3 regions of the Paraburkholderia sp. SIMBA_053 genome follow, and region 2 is predicted to be linked to each of the others. Evidence: riboswitches for the same ligand, from Rfam matches in the RefSeq annotation. Region 2 holds a riboswitch; each other region holds the start of a gene.
What was found. Region 2 has a riboswitch for glycine ahead of gcvT (glycine cleavage system aminomethyltransferase GcvT). Riboswitches for the same ligand answer to the same signal wherever they lie in the genome.
Positions count from the first base shown of each region.

Region 1: another riboswitch for glycine. It lies ahead of SB753_RS01820 (D-amino acid dehydrogenase); the one in region 2 lies ahead of gcvT (glycine cleavage system aminomethyltransferase GcvT).
Region 3: another riboswitch for glycine. It lies ahead of SB753_RS29030 (D-amino acid dehydrogenase); the one in region 2 lies ahead of gcvT (glycine cleavage system aminomethyltransferase GcvT).

Region 1 covers NZ_JAWRXU010000001.1:388,071-394,666, reverse strand. The annotation lists gene SB753_RS01830 (acetate/propionate family kinase) at 1-283, shown strand, start outside; gene SB753_RS01825 (BON domain-containing protein) at 305-583, opposite strand; gene SB753_RS01820 (D-amino acid dehydrogenase) at 648-1,859, opposite strand; glycine riboswitch at 2,028-2,120, opposite strand; gene SB753_RS01815 (lipocalin family protein) at 2,177-2,749, opposite strand; gene SB753_RS01810 (YceH family protein) at 2,954-3,655, shown strand; gene SB753_RS01805 (SLATT domain-containing protein) at 3,666-4,184, opposite strand; gene SB753_RS01800 (acyl-CoA dehydrogenase family protein) at 4,275-5,540, opposite strand; gene SB753_RS01795 (GNAT family N-acetyltransferase) at 5,921-6,596, shown strand, end outside.
Region 2 covers NZ_JAWRXU010000007.1:120,041-126,636, forward strand. The annotation lists gene SB753_RS21595 (alginate lyase family protein) at 1-233, opposite strand, end outside; gene gcvP (aminomethyl-transferring glycine dehydrogenase) at 350-3,286, opposite strand; gene gcvH (glycine cleavage system protein GcvH) at 3,447-3,827, opposite strand; gene gcvT (glycine cleavage system aminomethyltransferase GcvT) at 3,906-5,024, opposite strand; glycine riboswitch at 5,105-5,257, opposite strand; glycine riboswitch at 5,299-5,400, opposite strand; gene SB753_RS21615 (hypothetical protein) at 5,491-5,841, opposite strand; gene SB753_RS21620 (oxidoreductase) at 6,024-6,596, opposite strand, start outside.
Region 3 covers NZ_JAWRXU010000014.1:103,037-109,632, forward strand. The annotation lists gene adh (aldehyde dehydrogenase) at 1-249, shown strand, start outside; gene SB753_RS29020 (cation transporter) at 712-1,344, opposite strand; gene SB753_RS29025 (DUF779 domain-containing protein) at 1,799-2,170, opposite strand; gene SB753_RS29030 (D-amino acid dehydrogenase) at 2,194-3,447, opposite strand; glycine riboswitch at 3,588-3,676, opposite strand; gene SB753_RS29035 (hypothetical protein) at 3,886-4,221, shown strand; gene SB753_RS29040 (MFS transporter) at 4,610-6,274, opposite strand; gene SB753_RS29045 (tautomerase family protein) at 6,315-6,596, opposite strand, start outside.

The DNA.
Region 1 (6,596 bases), on a different contig from region 2:
GGCGGGCGACCCGCATGCGTCACTGGCGCTCGACGCGTTCGCGACCGCGGTGCGCAAGACCATTGGCGGATATGCGGCTTTGCTGGGCGGCATCGATATGCTGGTGTTCACCGGCGGCATCGGCGAACACAGCGTGCAGATGCGCAAACGGATCTGCGAGGGGCTGTCGTTTCTCGGTCTTCATGAAGGCGACGTCTCGGGCAAGGTGAGGGTGCTTCATACCGAAGAAGAGAAGCAGATCGCGAGGCATTGCCGCGCGTTGCTGCGTGCAGATCGAGGTTGAGCGGGTTGGATCTTGGCCCGCTCACGGGTGCTTCACGACCAGTCGATCGCATACGCCTGCGACGCCGAACAGGCGCGTCACGTCTTCGAGCGCCGCGATTCGCTGGGCGTTGTGTTCGAGTTCGCCGTTGAGCACGATGCGCCCGTTGCTGACTTCCACCGTGATCGTACGTTCAGGAACCGCGGCGTCCCATGCGAGCCGCCGCGTCGCCTCTTCGCCAATCTGCTCGTCGCTCAGACGAGCGCCGTCCGCGCCGTCGGGGGCGGCGCTGTCCGGATTGGGAAAGCCCGAATGAGCCATGGTTTTCAAGGTCAAGACGCGGATAGCACAACACTAGCAGATGCCGCGTCTTCGTGGCGGCGGGCTATTCAATCGCGCGCGCCACCGCCTGTGCCGTTGCGGCCGACAGCGTCCAGCCGAGGTGGCCGTGCCCCGTGTTGTAGAACACGCCGCGCCGTTTTCCGCGTCCGACCTTGGGCAGCATGCTCGGCAGCATCGGCCGCAATCCAGCCCACGGAATGACGCGCGCGGTCGATACCTCGGGGAAATGCCGCCGCGTCCAGTCTACTAGCGGAGCAATCCGGGCGGAGCGGATATCGCGATTGAAGCCGTTGATCTCCGCCGTGCCCGCGACGCGAAAACGGTCGGCGCCGAGCCTGCTCGTCACGATCTTCGCGCTGTCGTCGAGCAGGCTGACCCACGGCGCACGCTGCCTGCTCGTTGCATCGTCGAGACAAACGGTAATCGAATAGCCTTTGACCGGGTACACATTCACGTGATCGCCGAGCATCGCAGCAAAGTCACGGCTTTTCACGCCGGCACACACGACGATCCGCTCGAACCCGAAGCGCTGCGTCTCGCCTTCGAGGTGGGCTGTGAGCGAGAAGCGACCTTCGGCGGGTTGCTCGATCGACATGATTTCCGCATCGTAATGAAACTGCACGCCGTGGCGCACGCATGCATCGGCGAGACCGCGCGTGAACTTGTGGATGTCGCCAGTCGAATCGGACGGCGTGAAAAAGCCGCCGTAAAAATCGCCGTGCAGCGTGGGCTCGATGCGCTGCACTTCGCTCGCCGTCACCGCGCTGCGTTCGAGTCCGCCTTCGCGCAGCAGGTCATTCACCTTGGCCGCCGCGTCGAACTCCTTGCGCGTCTTGTAGACGTGCAGAATGCCGCGCCGTTCGAGATCGAAGTCGATGCCTTCCTGCTCGGCGATCGAAAACAGATGCTCGCGCGCGGCGATGGCAAGCCGCACCGTTTCGACGGTGTTCGCCCGGTAGTGGGGAATCTGCCGCAGGAACTCGCCCATCCACGAATACTTGTGCCACGTGGGCACGGGATTGAGCAGCAGCGGGGCGTCGCGCGTGAACATCCAGCGCAAGCCTTTCAGAACAGTGGCCATGCTGTTCCAAACTTCTGCATTGCTGGCCGACAGCTGGCCTCCGTTGGCGAACGAGGTTTCCATCGCAGCATAGCGATGACGTTCGAACACGGTGACGTGGTGGCCGCATTGGGCGAGGGCGTGCGCGGTCGTGACGCCGGTAATGCCGGCGCCGATAATGGCGATTCGTGACATGACATGGTCCAGAGTAGTTGAGCATCACCGGGTTCGATTTCGTACGAAACCGGTGCCGATGCCCCATCTGTCCATGTACCTGAGAGTTTCTTCCCGCGCTGCGCGAAAGCGCTGTATGTGCGCGGGAATCCCCTTCGGTGGGCGCGCGCGGCGCCGCTCTCCAGATGTTCCTGCTGCGCGGTCCTTTTGCCTGAGAGTTTCCGGGGCGGTTGCTCCGTCGGCGTCGCCCTGGCTTCAGACGATCTCTCCCGCGCTGCTTTGCAGAACGCCACGACGATACCGGGCAAAATTTCTCCCGGCAAGTGTTTTCTGGCGCGTTACGTATGCTGCGTGATGCGCAACATCGACGTGTCGTAGCCAAGCGCACGCACTCGCTCGATCAACATGTCTTTCACACTGGCGACCGGTTTCGCTTCACGCGTCAGAATCCACAGATAGCGTCCGCTCGGTTCGCCGACGATCGACCAGCTGTAGTCGTCGGCGTGATCCAGCACCCAGTAATTGCCGACGAAGAACGGGCCGAAGAACGACACCTTCAGCTTCGCGTTGTTCGATCCAGCTACCACCTTGGCGCGCCCCTTCGAGGCGTCGAGCGGGCCTTCAACGCCACCCTTGCGGCAACTGTTGGTCACGTCGATCAGGCCGTCTTCACGCGCGGCGTAGTCGGCGGTCACCGACTCGCAGCCTTTTTCAAAGCGGTTTTCGTAGCGTGCCAGTTCGTACCAGCGGCCCAGATAGCGCCCGAGGTCGACCGGCTTGGCGGGCTCTGGCACACGCGCATTGCCGCTCTTGCCGCCTGGGTTTAGCGCACAGGCGCCGAGCAGGCACACGGCGCCCACCGCGAGGGAGATAGCGCTCACGCGCAGGACCGACTGTGAACGCATTGGCATTAAACACTCCGTGTCGAGAAAGACGATGAGAAAGCAGACCTCGTGCCCAGCGCACGTTTACGCGCCGCAGTCCGTCGCGACGATTCATACGTCGTCAAGGCGCGGGCCGTTTATCATAGTGCCCACCAGGAGAAAAGTGCCGCCTCGCAGAGCGATGGTAAGGCGTGTTATCCACGACCACACCGGCACATGCCGCTACATCAAATGAACTCGACTCCCGACGCTCCGTCCCGTCCCGCCATCCGCGCATTGACCCTGCTCGAGGGGCGCGTGCTTGGCGTGCTCGTCGAAAAACAGCACACGGTGCCCGACAGTTATCCGCTCTCGCTCAATGCGCTGACATTGGGCTGCAATCAGAAGACCGGCCGCTCGCCCGTCATGAACGCGACCGAGGCAGAAGTACTAACGGCGCTCGACGGTCTGAAACGGCTAAGCCTCGTGATGGAAGCCAGTAGCAGCCGTGTGCCGCGCTTCGAGCACAACATGAATCGCGTGCTCGGTCTGCCGAGCCAGTCCGCCGCGTTGCTGACCACATTGTTGCTTCGCGGCCCGCAGACGGCGGCGGAGTTGCGCCTGAACAGCGCGCGCTTGCATGGCTTTGCCGATATCTCGTCGGTCGAGGCGTTTCTCGACGAACTCGCCGCGAACGATCCGCCGCGTGTCGTCAAACTGCCTCGCACGCCGGGCGAGCGCGAAAACAGATGGATGCATCTGCTATGCGGCGAAGTGAACCTGAGCGAGTTCGCGCAGTCGGGCGGAGGCGAGGACGAAACCGTGCCGCTGTCCACGTTCGAAGCGGTGAAGGCTGAACAGAAACGGCTTGCCGATCAGGTCAACCGTCTTCAGGGAGTGGTACGGCGCATGGCAGCCGAACTAGGCATCGACGCGAACGATCTCGACGCCTGACGCCGGCCGCTCAGGTTTCGGCGCCGCGCCGCGGATCTGCGGATAACGCTCGCTGAGTACGGTAGAAGTTGCGCGGCGGCACATTGGGCGAGTCTTGTGCAAGCCGGTCGAGTTCGTCGCGAATCGCGGTCAGATAGTGGCCGTCGCGCGCGTCGGCATCGCCCGCAAAAACCGATTCGAGCCGCCGCCGCACCGCGCCATAACGCGCGCCTGCGGCGCGATGTTTTTCTGCGCGCTCCGCATAACGCATATACGTTTGCAACGCCGACGACACCGCGGCGATCACGCTCACGAGGCCGACCAGAATCCTGATCTCCAGTGAGACCGCGTTCGTGTTCAGCGATGCAAACACCGCCGTGCCCACGAACGCGGCCAGCACGGTAACGAGCCAGCCCAGCTTACGATCACGTGCGGACAACAGATCGGCCATGTCGTAGTGGCTCATTTGCGATTCGCGCGCTCGCCGGATCCATTTCAGCAACAGTTGCTGTTCATCGACTGGCGGCTCATAGGCTGGCAGATTCTTCATGGGGCTCGTCAGGGCAGTTGCGTGCCGCGCGCCGCGCGCATGCACTGACGCTACTGTGCCACATGAAAGCGCGGCCTGGCGCGCTGCCGGTCACGCGGCCACGGCTGTCGGCCGGGCAACGGCAAAGCGCTCGTTGTGCGCGTTGCCATTCAGGTAGAAGTCGCCGATGGCGGCCTCGCGAATGATCGCCGGGTTGTGCGACGCGAGCACTCGCGCATTGCGCCAGTAGCGGTCGAAGCGCCGCGTTTCACTGGTCGCGGACGCGCCGCCCACTTCGAATAGCAGCGTGGCCGCCTGCAAGGTCTGCTCGATCGCGATCTGCTGCGCCTGAAAGGTCTGAATGTCGAGGCGAATGTAGGTGTCTTCGGTGGTGCGTCCTTCCTGTCGCGCAACCAATACCTCGTCGATGGCCCGCGCGAGCGACGCACTAACGCTTTGCGTCGAATAGGCGAGACTCGCAAGCCGGCCGACCACGCGATGCACGAGCGGATTGTCGCGGGGACTCGATTCGCCTGGGATACCGAAGGTTCTCGTCTTGCCCTGCGTAAAGGCCACTGCATCGCGCAGCGCGGCACGGCTGATGCCAGCCAGATTCGCGACGTGCAGGGCCTGGTAGTACGAGGTGAGCACACTGTTGCGGCGCGGCGCCGACGCGTCGTAGCGCCGGTACACGTTCTCTCGCGCAACAGGTACATGATTGAAGCGCGCGGTGCCGCTGCCCGTCAGACGCTGGCCAAAACCGTCCCAGTCGTCGATACGCTCGAGGCCCGGCGTGTCGGCGGCGACCAGCACGCGCACGTCGCTTTGTCCGTCGTACGCGGTTACGTCCACCCAATCCGCGTACAGCGTGCCCGTGGTGTAGTACTTCTCTCCGTCCAGATGCCACGCGCCGGCGGATTGCGTCAACCGCACACTGTTGTTCGTGCCGGCCGTGCGCTCGGCCACTGCGCCGCCGATTATCTGCCCTTGCGCGACGCGGGTGAGCCAGCGGTCGCGTAGCGCGTCGTCGCCATATTCCAGCAGCGATTCGATGAAGCCGCCGTGCACGCGCAAAATCTGCGGCAGGTTCGAGTCGGCTTCGCCAAGGCGTGTGACGAGCGCGAGGAATTCGCTCAGCGACACGCCTTCGCCACCATATTGTTCCGGCACGCGCAGCTTCGTATAGCCGGCTTCACGCAGCCACTGCACGGGTTCGTAGGCTAGCTCGCGATGGCGTTCGCGATGCACCGCGCCTTGCGCGATGCGTGCGAAGACCGGCGCGAAACGGCGGGTCAGCGCGTTGTCGTCGAAAAGCTGGGCGGCGTCGGCAATGCCGGCCGCAGAGGCCGGCTCGGCATGCGATGTGGGCGCGGACATGGATTCTCCGTAGTGAGGCGCGCAATGCGCAATCCGTCAACGGTACGGCATGACACGCGCCGCGAGCAACGAAGCATTTGGCCGATTCTTAGCAGCGGGAGAGAAATGGCTCGGGCGCATTCCTGCTGCATGGCCCGTATGGTCCGTACTGGTCCGGATGGTCCGCGTAGTCCCCATGCTCGCGGCGCACTCACGACCCGCGCAGCGTGCGGCCCCGCACACACGCTGCGAGGCGTGCGGTGCATGCTCGCAATACCGGCAATACCAGCGATACCCGCCATACCTGCTTGAGCCCGGGCGGCCGCTTGCGCCTGATCCGTCGAGCGCTCAGCAACACCGGTGCAAAAGCGCCAACCGTATCCTGCACTCTGTGAGACCGCATGAACGAGACAACGCATCGTACGCGGCGCTACGACATCATCACCGACGAAGCGCAATTCCGCGCGCTGCAGCCAGAATGGGACGCGCTGTGGACGCGTGCGCAAGGCTACTACTATCAATCGTTCAGTTACTGCTGGCTCGCATGGCAGCATGTGTCGAAGCCGCACGGACGCATGCTCAAATGCATCGTCTGCCGCGAAGACGGGCAGCTCGTCATGATCTGGCCGCTCGAAACAGTCAAGCGTGCGTTATGGACGTACCTCGTGCCGCTCGGACCCGAAGGCGGCGACTACACGAGCGTGCTGGTTACGGACGACGCATCGGCCCCGGCGCTGATCGAAGGCGCATGGAACATGGCGCGCCGCCGCTGTGGCGCGGACTTCATTCATATGCCGTATGTTCGCGAGACGCTCGATCTTCACAAGCTCGTGTCGCGCGAACGCCGGGTGCTGTTCTGCGAGCCTCACCAGGCGTCGGCTGCGCGTTTGCGCGGGCAGGGCACGTGGGACGAGTATTGCCGGTCGCTTGGCACGCTATTCGGCAAACGGCCGGGCGGCTTCGTCAAGCGTTTGTCGAAAGAAGGCACGGTGGCCGTGCGCGTCGTCGATCCGGCCGACGAGGGCGAGACCGCGTCGATCATCGAATTGATGTTCAACTGCAAGCGCAGCTGGAGCG
Region 2 (6,596 bases):
TTGTCGCCCAGATGCGCGAGCACATTGCTCACCAATGCCTTGACGCCGGGATCGGCATTCGTGCGCTCGCTGGTTTGCCAGGCGGGCGCTGCGCAAAAATTCATCGCCGCCTGCGCATGCCGAAGCGGCAGCAACACGGCTGCGCCGGCAAGCACGCATGCGCATGCGTGCCGCCACGTTGGGACCCGCGTTGTCCCGGCCGGGCTTTGCATCAATCGCACCTTTCGCACCATGCGAAACTCCTCGTTGGGCTGATTCGGTGTGTGATGTTAGCCGTTTGCGGCCTCCAGCGACAGAACCGCGCACCGCACGCTACAGGCTGCGGGCGGCGCGCGGCGACGGCCGGGTGTTACTCGTAATCCGCAACCGGCACGCACGAGCAGAACAGGTTGCGATCGCCATAGACGTTGTCCGCGCGGCCGACCGGCGGCCAGTACTTCTTCGCGATCAGCGTGGGCAGCGGATAGGCGGCGGTTTCGCGCGCGTACGCATGCTTCCACTCGTCCGCGATGACGACTGCAGCCGTGTGCGGGGCGTGCTTCAGCGGATTGTCTTCCCGGTCCGAGCGGCCTTCTTCCACAGCGCGAATTTCGTTACGGATCGCGATCATCGCTTCGATGAACCGGTCGAGTTCTTCCTTCGATTCCGATTCGGTCGGCTCGACCATCAGCGTGCCCGGCACCGGAAAGCTCATGGTGGGCGCATGGAAGCCGTAGTCGGCGAGGCGCTTCGCGACGTCGTCCACAGTGATGCCGCTGGTTTCCTTGATCGGACGCAGATCCAGAATGCACTCATGCGCGACGAGTCCGCCCGGGCCCGAATACAGCACCGGATAGTGCGGCGCGAGTTTCTTCGCGACGTAGTTCGCATTGAGGATCGCGGTCTCGGTCGCGGCGGTGAGGTTTTTCGCGCCCATCATCGCGATGTACATCCACGAGATCGGCAGGATCGACGCCGAGCCGTACGGCGCGCCCGACACTGCGCCAATGCCGTTGGGCGCGCGTTCGTAGCCCGACGAAATCTGGTTCGGCAGGAACGGCGCGAGATGCGCGCCGACCGCAACCGGACCGACGCCCGGTCCGCCGCCGCCGTGCGGAATGCAGAAGGTCTTGTGCAGATTCAGGTGCGAGACGTCGCCGCCGAACTGGCCCGGCGCGGTCAAGCCGACCATCGCGTTCATGTTCGCGCCGTCCACATAGACCTGACCGCCGCGCGCATGCACGATCTCGCAAATTTCGCGGACGTTCTGTTCGAACACGCCATGCGTGGATGGATACGTGATCATGATCGCCGCGAGCTTGTCGGCGTGCTGGTCGGCCTTCTTCTTCAGATCTTCGACGTCGACGTTGCCTTGCGCGTCGCACGCAACGACCACGACCTGCATGCCGGCCATTTGCGCCGACGCCGGGTTCGTGCCGTGCGCCGAAGCTGGAATCAGGCAGACGTTGCGATGCGCTTCGCCGCGCGACGCATGATATGCGTGGATGATCAACAGGCCGGCGTATTCGCCTTGCGAGCCCGCGTTCGGTTGCAGCGAAACCGCTGCGTAGCCGGTTGCGGCGACCAGCATTTCTTCGAGCTGATCGATCATTTCGCGGTAGCCGACGGTTTGCTCAGCCGGTGCGAACGGATGAATCTGGCCGAACTCGGGCCACGTGACCGGCAGCATTTCCGACGTCGCGTTCAGCTTCATCGTGCACGAACCGAGCGGGATCATCGACCGGTCGAGCGCGAGATCCTTATCCGACAAGCTGCGCAGATAGCGCAGCATTTCCGTCTCCGAATGATGACGGTTGAATACGTGATGCGTGAGATACGCGCTCGTGCGTTCGAGTGCGGCCGGCACCGAGGCCGTGCTGGATGCCGTGATCGCGGCGTCGAGCGTGTCGACTTGCGGCGCGTTTTTCGCACCTGCGGCTTGGGCGAACACAGCCAGCAGATCGCCGAGATCGCGACGCGATGTCGTTTCGTCGATCGACACGCCGACTTGCGTGTCGCTCACGCGGCGCAGATTGATGCGCTTCGCTTTGGCCGCGTCGTGCAACGCTTGCGTGCGTGCGCCGGTGTCGAAAGTGAGCGTATCGAAGAACGTTTCGTTAACGAGCGTGTAGCCAAGCTGCTTCGCACCTTCCGCGAGCAACGAGGCGATGCGGTTCACGCGCAACGCGATTGTCTTGAGACCGCGCGGGCCGTGGTACACCGCATACATGCTGGCCATGATCGCGAGCAGCGCTTGCGCCGTACATACGTTCGACGTCGCTTTCTCGCGGCGAATGTGCTGTTCGCGCGTTTGCAGCGCGAGACGCAGCGCGGGATTGCCTTGCGCGTCGACGGTCACCCCGACGAGACGGCCCGGCATCTGGCGCTTGAATTCGTCGCGCACGGCGAGGTAGGCCGCATGCGGGCCGCCGAAGCCGACCGGCACGCCGAAGCGCTGCGTGTTGCCGACGGCCACGTCCGCGCCCCACTCGCCCGGCGGCGTAAGCACGGTCAGCGCGAGCAGGTCGGCGGCGACCACCACGTGGCCGCCCGCTGCGTGGATCGCCTCGGTCAGCGCGCGATAGTCCCGCACGTCGCCGTTCACGCCCGGATATTGCAGCAGCACGCCGAATGCATTTGCGTTCGCGGCTTCCGCTGCGGGGCCCACTTTCACTTCGATGCCGACCGGCGTGGCGCGCGTTTTCACCACTTCAATGGTTTGCGGCAGCACGTCGTCGGCGACGAAGAATACATTCGACTTCGGCTTGCCCACGCGTTGCAGCAGCGTCATTGCTTCAGCTGCGGCGGTGGCTTCGTCGAGCAGCGACGCGTTCGAGATCGCGAGACCTGTCAGGTCCACGATCATTTGCTGGAAGTTCAACAGCGCTTCGAGGCGGCCTTGCGAGATTTCCGGCTGATACGGCGTGTACGCCGTGTACCACGCGGGATTCTCGAGCACGTTACGCAAGATCACCGTCGGCGTGTGGGCGTTGTAGTACCCCTGCCCGATGTACGAGCGGAACACCTGGTTCTTGTCCGCGAGTTCGCGCAGCGCGGCGAGCGCTTCAGCTTCGCTCTTAGGCTGTGCAAAGGGGCCGAGCGGCAGCGGTTCGGTGCGGCGGATCGTCTTTGGAATGACGGCGTCGATCAGCGCGGCGCGCGACGCGAAGCCCAAGGCTTCGAGCATCGCTTCCTGGTCGGCCGCATCCGGGCCGATATGCCGTTCAGCGAAGGCGTCATGCACTTCGAGCGCGGCGAGCGAGAGAGGAGTGCGGTTCATCAGACGATCCGGGTGTTCGAGCTTCATGGTGTTCCTGGCGGTGCGGCTGTCCGTGCTGGACCGTTCGAAACCTGGCGCTGTGCGCAAGGTCTCCTGAAGGAGCAATCCCAAAGGGATTTTCTTCAGCGCGCGGTCCCGTGTGTTTCGCGAGGGACGCGCCGCACCTGTCGGGTTATATAAAAGTGAATCAGGCGCCGATCGACTTCGAGTACGCGTCCGCGTCGATCAAACGATCCTGTGCTGCGTCCGAGGCCGGCTTGATCTTGAAGAGCCAGCTTTCATACGGGGCGCTGTTGACCGAATCGGGCGTGTCGGCAACGGCGGTGTTCGCTTCAATGATTTCGCCGGAAACCGGCGCGTAAATGTCCGAAGCGGCTTTGACCGATTCGATCACGGCGACGGTATCGCCGGCCGTGACGGTCTTGCCCAGTTCCTGTACTTCGAAGAAGACGATGTCGCCGAGCGCTTCCTGCGCGTGGTCGGTGATGCCGACCGTCAGCGTGCCGTCCGCCTCGGTGCGGACCCACTCGTGCGATTCGGTGTATTTCAGATCGGCCGGGATGCTCATCGGATGCTCCTATGCGGTGTGATTCGATATGGACTAAAAACTGGGAAAAGGACGCACGCGCCGGCTGCTAACAATGCTTCAACTCACAGCGAGTACTTTGCCGTTGCGCACGAACGGCAGTTTTACCACGCTTGCGGGCACGGATTTGTCACGAATCTGAACATGAACCGTGTCGCCCGGTTGCACGCCTTTCGGCACCCGCGCGAAGGCGATGGATTCCTGCATGGTCGGGGAGAAGGTGCCGCTGGTGATTTCGCCTTCGCCGTGCGGCGTGACGACCTTCTGATGCGCGCGCAGCACGCCTGCGGCCTTGCCGTTCTCCTTCAGCAGGATCAGACCGACGAACGCCGCGCGCGAGCCGTCCGCTTCCAGCCGGTTCTTGCCGACGAAGTCGCGCGCGGAGGTCAGGTCGACGGTCCACGCGAGACCGGCGTCGAGCGGCGAGATGTTGTCGTCCATATCCTGGCCGTACAGGTTCATGCCGGCTTCGAGACGGAGCGTGTCGCGCGCGCCGAGACCCGCCGGGCGCACGCCCTGTGCTTGGAGCGCGTTCCACAACGCGACGACGTGATCGGCCGGGACGATGATCTCGAAGCCGTCTTCGCCGGTGTACCCGGTGCGTGCAACGGTCAATTCGCCGAACGGTGTCGATTCGACGCGCGCGGCGTTAAAGGGCTTGAGTGTTTCGGTGGCAGAGCGGATGGCCGGGACGGTTTGCCAAACCTTCTCACGCGCGTTCGGACCTTGCACGGCGACGATCGCGAGATCGCGGCGCGGCGTGATGGTCAGACCAAAGCCGCCTTCGTTGAGCTGCTTGAACCACGCGATGTCTTTGTCGGCGGTGCCCGCGTTGACCACCACGCGGAAATGATCTTCGCCGAAGTAATAGACGATCAGGTCGTCGATTACACCGCCGTCCGCGTTCAGCAGGCACGAGTACAGCGCGCGCCCAAGCGTTTGCAGCTTCGCGACGTTGTTGGCGAGCGCATGCTCGAAGAACCCGCGCACGCGTTCCCCGGTGAAGTCGATGACGCACATGTGCGAGACGTCGAACATGCCGGCGTCGGTACGCACGGCGCGGTGTTCGTCGATCTGCGAGCCGTAGTTGACGGGCATGTCCCAGCCGCCGAAATCGACCATGCGAGCGTTGAGCGCGCGATGGGTGGCGTTGAGCGGAGTGTGTTTGAGTTCGGTCATGGGGCCTCGGGCGTCTCGCGAAACAAAAAAGGCCATGCAGAGCCGCGCCTCGCGGCCTGCTGGCTGCGAGCGTGGTTCTGCATGGCCCCTCTGTCCTCGATACCTGAGAGATTGCGCTGCCGCGGCGACGTTGATTCGTCACGGCGGAACGCGCGCCCCTTCGGTGGGCAGCTTGCCGGATCTGCACGACATTGCGATGCAGACGGCTACTGCCGCTCTCCAGAGTGCGAAAAACGGCGCCTTGATGTTGCGTGTGTTACGTGGCGGCCGGTCTTTCGACGCGTTCGGTCCTTTTGCCTGAGAGTTTGCGGGTGTGCCCCTTCGGCGGCGCGGCCTGCGAAAATCAGCGGCCCGCGCGCTCTCCCGACGCGTGCGGCGAATGTACGCGAGGGCCGGAGGCTTGTCAAATGAACGGTTTATTCGCCGTCATTCGTCCTCGTTCGCCCTGATTCGTCCTTATTCGCCCTTACTCTCCGATCGCATGCGCCGCGCCGTCCAGTTCCTGGTTCAGCACACGCTGTTCGTCGGGGGATAAGCCGCCGCCATGTTGCCCGGCCATTTCGTGCGCCTCGCGCCGGATCACATCCAGCCTATGATGCAACGCATCGCCTTGCGGCGGCGGGTAATAGCCTTGATTGACGCGATTGTCGATACGGCGGCTCAGATTGTCGATGCGGCCGTCGACCTGATGCAGGCGTTTATCGGCGATCTGTTGCGGGCTTGGACGCGGCGGCGGCTCGGTCTGCGGTGCTACCACACAGGCGGCGAGCGAACTCAGTAATACGCATGCGGCGAGGGCGCGGATGGGACGTGACATGAACTCTCCGTGAAGTCGTTGTGGTTTTGCGGTGCTACAGGCGTAGCAACGGATCACGGCAGACGAGCGCTGACCCGGACGGCCCGCTCTTTTGTAACGTTATATTGCTTTCCGCTTTGTCAGTTTTGCCGGCGCGGCACTTTACGCCGCGCCGGCAACACCTGAATAGCCTGTAACGCCGTTCAACGAACCCGCTGGAACGGCAGGCGGACGCCTTCGTCGGAACTGCGCGCCGCCAGTTCGATGACGGTCATCACGTCGACGGCATCTTGCGGGCTCACCGGAAATTTCACGCCGTGCTGGATCGCCTCGGCGAGCGCGGTGTAGAAGCCCGCATAATCGCCGTTGCGCGTCGGCAATTCGCGCTCCACTTCGCGGTCGCCCTCCAGCACGCGCAACGTGCCTGCGGCATTGCCGGCCGCGAAGCCCTCGTCGCCCGGACGCAAGCCGGCTTTCAACTGGTCTTCCTGCGTGTCGAGACCGTACTTCACGTAACTGCCGCGCGTGCCGTGAATGGCGAACCTCGGCGCGACGATCGCCGTCAGCGCGCTGGCGTGCAACACGACTTCGAACCCGCCGTAGCCCAACTGGATATGCACGTAGTCAGGCGCGCTCGCGTCATCGCGATGGGTGCGAACGGTCGCGGACACGGTCTGCGGCGCGCCGAACAACGCCAGAGCCTGGTCGATCAGGTGCGGTCCGAGATCGAACAGCAGCCCGCCGCCGCGCGACGCTTCCTCGCGCCAACGCTGACG
Region 3 (6,596 bases), on a different contig from region 2:
GACACGCTGTATGGGCTTGGTGCGGGTGTGTGGACTCGCGATGGCGCAAGGGCATATCGACTCGGCCGAGCGATTCAGGCCGGACGCGTGTGGACCAACTGCTATCACCTTTACCCCGCACACGCTGCATTCGGCGGCTACAAGCAGTCTGGTATCGGTCGCGAAAATCACAAGATGATGCTTGAGCACTATCAGCAGACAAAAAACCTGCTGGTCAGCTACAGCGATAAGCCGCTCGGCTTCTTCTGAAGCAAAGAGCCGATCGATTGATCGTCGATTTTCGCGAATCGACCCTACGAGGAGAGTCGTACCGTCGCTCTGACGGGTTTGCCGGCGCACCACCCAAGGTGCGCCGGCGCTTTTTTGACATGATTTACGCGCGACCTTGGCCGGCCTTTCATAAACGTCCCTTCTAGCTAGATGACGTTGGGCGTCTCGGACAATCGGCGCGACTTTTACAAGCATGCGCGAGCAAGGGCTTCCTGTTTGCCGATACGGGTGCCCACGCATATGCAAGCGCGAATCCTTACTCGCCGGTCCAGTCCGCAAAGACCAACGGTCTCGATCCATATTGATACCTTGTCTGGCTCCGTTGCCTCCCGCTTTCGCGGATGTTCGAGACTGCGCCACGGTTCTACCTTGGAATGTCCCGAGACATCCGCAATGGTCGCGAGCGATATGGCCAAAAGCAAGCATGAAAGCGGCGTCTGCTCAGGCATCTCCCGATCTTCCTTCCTCCCAGTGAGCGACGCCTTCGACCAGTGCATAGTAGGCGATCAAGATACCGGCAAGTGGATCCGCCCACCACCATCCGGTAACCGTGTTGAGCGCGACACCGACGAGCACGGCTGCTGCGAGATAGGCGTCGACGACGGTCACGCGCGATTCCGCAATAAGCACCGCGTTGTGCAGACGACGGCCAGTGACGAGCTTGCCGCGTGCAAGGCCTAACATAGCAATGACCGTTGCCGTAAGCCATGCAATGCCTGCGGGCGACCTTGCCGGCCGTCCCCCGGTGACGAACACAAATATAGTTTGAACCACGATGTAGACTGCCAACGCGATGAAGGCAGCTCCGATCGTCTGTAGAGCGAGTCTTTCCTTGTTGCCTCGGGCACTTGTCAGATGCCAGATAACCACTACGGAAGCGAATATCTCAATCAGGGAATCCAATCCAAAACCTGCGAGGGCTACTGATCGCGCGGCCATTGCAGCAAACCCGACAATCACAAACCCAGCGATGTTCCATCCCAAAGTGATGTACTCAAGAACAAGTCCACGCCGCAGCAGTTGACTCCGTTGGGAATGACCGGTCGCGCTCCGCCTCTCAGTTTGATGTTCCATAGATGCAAGCTCGAATATGTGCCGCGGTCTACAATAGAGCGCGTCGAGCTCACCCGAACGTTGTTCGGCCACCTTTTGCCTGTACGAGTCAACCGATGTAGTTGAAAGACCGCTTACGTCAAAGCGAATACCGAATAACCGCGGCTGCTCATTGATGAAACCACCCTGATCAACGGGGTGATGATGCACTTCTCATCGAGCCGCTTCCGGCGGTCATCGAAGGGCGTCATCATGAGCAGGTATCGCATTGTCCCACTCCGCCTAAATGCTGCATGCGGTCCGCAATAGCTGCAATCGCACACCGCGATGGGTCGTAGAACAGATATCAAAACGATCCAGGGAGGACCGCGCGGGCGGGAAAGCGCAACGTTTCATTTGTCGTTTCACCATGCAGGTAACGACCAACCGCCAGCGCCGATTCTTGGGATGTCTCAACCGGCGCTGACCGTTGCAGCTATCGGACAATGCCGAGCAATTCGAGTTCCGCCTCAGAGAAAAGCCGCGATCGCGACAGGAACCGTAGTCCGGACGCCCGCTCCAAGGAGAACATTCCGCCATTCCCGGGTATAGCGTCGATGATAACCTGGGTATGCTTCCACGACTCGTACTGTGCTTTCCCCATATAAAACGACACGCCCTCGATCTCCCCCAGACGAACGTCTGAGTCGCCGACTATAAGCTCACCTTCTTGCAAACACATCGGCGCACTTCCGTCACAACAACCGCCCGACTGATGAAACATCAACCTCCCGTGTCTCTTGCTAAGTTCTCGAATTAGCTCAATTGCTTCTTTGGTCGCCGTCACTCGTTGAGGAATTTCTGACATCTCATACTCCTTGATTAAGCAGATCAGGCTACTTTCGTCGCCGTGCTCGCGGCATCGTGAACAACTGGGCTCATGAGAGAAGCCACGGTATACGCAGTTGCGGCTGAAAGCGTCCACCCCAAATGTCCATGACCTGTATTGTAAAAGACACCCGGAATCTTGCCTCGTCCTACACGCGGCAACATGTTAGGCAGCATCGGCCGTAAGCCGGCCCATGGCACGACTCGAGAAGTCGACATCTCAGGGAAATGCTTTCGCGCCCACGCGATGAGTGGGGCGACTCGGTCAGCACGGATGTCACGATTTACGCCATTGATCTCGGCCGTCCCAGCGATCCGAAAGCGATCAGCCCCCAAGCGGCTAGTCACAATCTTTGCTGCATCATCCAGAAGGCTTACCCAAGGCGCTGCAGCCCTGCTCTCCTCGTCATCAAGATAGACCGAAATTGAGTATCCCTTCACCGGATAAACGTTGACATGGTCACCCAGTATCGAGGCGAATCCACGGCTCCCCACACCTGCACAGATCACAACTTGATCGAACTCATCGACTTGCTCTTGATCGGCCGCCGTTGACACAACCCGAAGACCTCCCGCGGATAGAGGAACGATATTCTGCACATTTGAGTCGAACCGGAATCGGACGCCGTGGCGTTCGCACGCGTCTGCAAGACCTCTCGTGAACTTGTGTATGTCTCCGGTCGAGTCCGACGGTGTGTAGAAACCATCATAGAAATCGCCGTATAGAGTCGGTTCTATCTTGCGTATCTCACTTGCCGATACGGATTCACGGTCTAATCCTCCAGCTTGCAGGAGCCTATTTACCTTGGCCGCCGCGTCAAAGCCCTTTCGGTCGGCATAGAAATGCAGAATCCCACGCCGCTCTAGGTCAAAAGAAATATTCTCTTTCTTCGCGATCTCGAACAGGTATTCTCGCGCTTGTAGTGCTATGCGCACCGTCTCCACAGTGTTCGCTTCGTAATGCGGGATCTGCTTCAGGAATTCGGCCATCCACGAATACTTATGGTACGAAGGCGACGGATTTAAAAGTAATGGAGCCTCCTTCGTGAGCATCCATTTAAGCCCCTTTAGCACCGTAGCACTACTGTTCCAGACTTCAGCATTACTCGCCGAAAGCTGCCCCCCGTTCGCGAACGATGTTTCCATGGCTGCGTAACGATGACGGTCAAAAACGGTAACGTTGAATCCCCGCGGGGCGAGAGCGTAGGCAGTCGTGACGCCGGTAATACCGGCACCGATCACAGCGACTTTTGGCATGGTCATATATCCAGATGGTTTAGTGTTCGCCAAAAAACTGGCGTCCAGGCCCCATCTGTCCTGTTACCTGAGAGCTTCACTTCCCCTGTATCAGAGAAGTTCCCCTTCGGTGGATGCGCTAGGCATCACTCTCCAGATGTTCGCGTTGCGCAGTCCTTTTTGCCTGAGAGTTTCCGGGGCGGTTGCTCCGTCGGCGTCGCAAAAATGCGATCTCTTCCGCACAACATCTTCGAACACCTACACCCTATCCTACACAAAAATTCTAAGCAAATTCGTTCTCAGCTCTATCGCTTTTATGAAGCGTAGAAATGCGAAATCTTCCGAGTCCATCTCTCTATTCTTGACTTCATATATAAATGTTTCATATAAGATAAAAGGTGCGACCTTCACGCACGCTACAACCTCATTGCATACCAACCAAACCATTATCAAGACACTATGGATCAACTCATCGAATCAAGACTCAGGAAAGCGATCAAACCGTTTGGAGCCTATGCAAATGTGAGCCAAGCGGATGGACTCATCTATGTATCCGGGATGGCCGGCTTTTTGGATGGAAAGCTGATTAAAGGGATAGTCGGCGACTCGATTGATGTCGAGCAGGCAGCTTTCGCAGCTCGACAAACCATGCTAATGACACTTGCATGCCTCGAAGAAGCGCTTGGTCTCGAGAAGATAAGGCCGCTGCATCCGGCTCACCGTGTATTCGCGAACGACAAGCGACTTCGAACAGCATCCGGCAGTCGCCAATGGTGCTTGCGATGTTTTGTCTAGTGTATTTGAAGGCGAACCGCTGCCGGCTCGAACCGCTATCGGCGTGTACACCCTTCCCATGGGTATCGCGGTCGAGATCGATAGCGTATTCAAATTGAGCTGAAAGAACATTGGCACACTTGACGTGTGCCAATCCCTAATACCGCGAAGTCGGAACCTCAACGATCTCCCTACTCTACCAACGTACACAACGCGGATTACACAGGACGTTGTCACATCTCGTGGCCTGGCTGCGGGGGATGCGACGAGAGAGTATCTTTTCGCTATTCAGGACGGTTCATTACGCCCCTCAGGATTGAGAAAAGCGCGTATACCTGATCCCATACTGGTACTCAGGCAACCCAAGCCTAGTGAAGCATATTCCGCCAAACCCGGTCGCCCTTTCCATCTATGCTTCGATATTGCGATTTTTCGTTTCTGGGAGAAATATTAGACCGACGACGAATGACACCGCTGCGATCGACACTGGATACCAGATGCCCGCGTAGATGTTCCCGGTGGCGGCAACAAGCGCAAACGCAGTCGTTGGCAGGAAACCTCCAAACCAGCCATTGCCGATGTGATACGGCAGAGACATCGCGGTGTATCGGATCCGCGTAGGAAAGAGCTCGACCAGCGTTGCTGCGATCGGGCCGTACACCATCGCGACGAGAAACACCAAGCCGGTGAGCATCAACATAACCATTGGATAGTTGATCTGGCTCAGATCAGCGCTGGTCGGATATCCCACTGCGCTTATCTGCCTGCCGAGCGCTCCATTAAACTCCTTAAGCTTCGCCTTGCGTTCGACCGGACTCAGGGTCGTCCCTTCGAAGCTTGAAATAACTTGATCACCCACCCGCACAGAAGCGACGGTACCTGCTGGTGCAGCTTGATTCTCGTAGTTCACGGACGCCTTGGCAAGGAAGGACTTGGCGATATCACAGGAGTTCACAAACTCAGAGGTGCCAACCGGGTTGAATTGAAACGAACATGTCGCCGGATCCGCAACCACGACCACGGGTGCGCGCTGCTGCGCCTCGGCGAGAGCAGGATTCGCATAGCGGGCCAAACCATGGAATAGTGGAAAATAGAGAAGCACCGCAAGCAGGAATCCGGTGAGCATGACCGGCCGCCGCCCGATTCGATCCGACAGCGATCCGAACAGAACAATCAAGGGTGTGCCGATAACCAAAGCGCCAGCAACGAGCAGGTTCGCCGTAACCGACTCCACCTTCAACGTCTGGGTCAGAAAAAACAGAGCGTAGAACTGACCCGCATACCAGATTACAGACTGCCCTGCTACGAGACCGAAAAGCGCGATCAGAACGAGCCTGACATTCGACCATTGTCCGAATGCTTCCTTAATCGGCGCTTTGGAGGTCGCATTCTCAGCCTTCATCTTTAGGAATACCGGTGACTCATGAAGACTGAGCCGAATCCAGACCGACATGGAAACCAGAACTATTGAGAAGATGAACGGAATCCGCCACCCCCAGTCGGCAAATTTCGATTCGCCCAACGTCAGCCTTACGCCCAACACCACCAAGAGAGAAAGGAAGAAGCCGAGGGTCGCAGTAGTCTGAATCCACGACGTAAATGCACCCCGCTTACCAGTGGGTGCGTGCTCGGCGACGTATGTGGCAGCACCGCCATATTCCCCTCCGAGCGCAAGCCCTTGAATCAGGCGAAGTACAATCAACGCGACAGGCGCTGTGATACCAATCGTCGCGTAGCTTGGCATGATGCCAACAACAAACGTCGATGCCCCCATCAACAAGATGGTGATCAAGAATGTATATTTTCGCCCAACAAGGTCACCCAATCTACCAAATACCAGCGCCCCAAATGGTCGGACGGCAAATCCCGCTGCAAACGCCAATAACGCAAAGATAAACGATGCTGTCTCATTGACACCGGAGAAGAACTGCTTCCCAACAATAGCGGCCAACGAGCCGTACAAGTAGAAGTCGTACCATTCGAAAACCGCGCCTAGCGAAGACGCGAACACAATCTTTCGTTCCTCGCGTCTCATCCCTTTCGATGGTTGTCCGGTGTATATCGATGTGCTCATGTCCCCTCCAATTCGCCCGTTCACTTATGTAGATTACGCACTAGATTCCGAGCAGATAACGGCGATCCTCGTCGGACATCGACTCAAGCCATTGCGCTTCAGCTCCCGGCTCCGGCAAGACCTTGCCATATTCGACCATCTGCGAGGGAAGCAAATCAGATACGTACACCCACACGGAGCGGCCTTGTGTACCAGCAGCCTCAACGACTACCTGCGAAATGTCTTCGAGAAGTTGTCGCTTCTGCGCGGCAGTCCTTCCAGCCCGAATGTGGCCGTGGATAAAGATCAGCTCAGACTTCAACGGACTGCCCCCAAGAAAGTG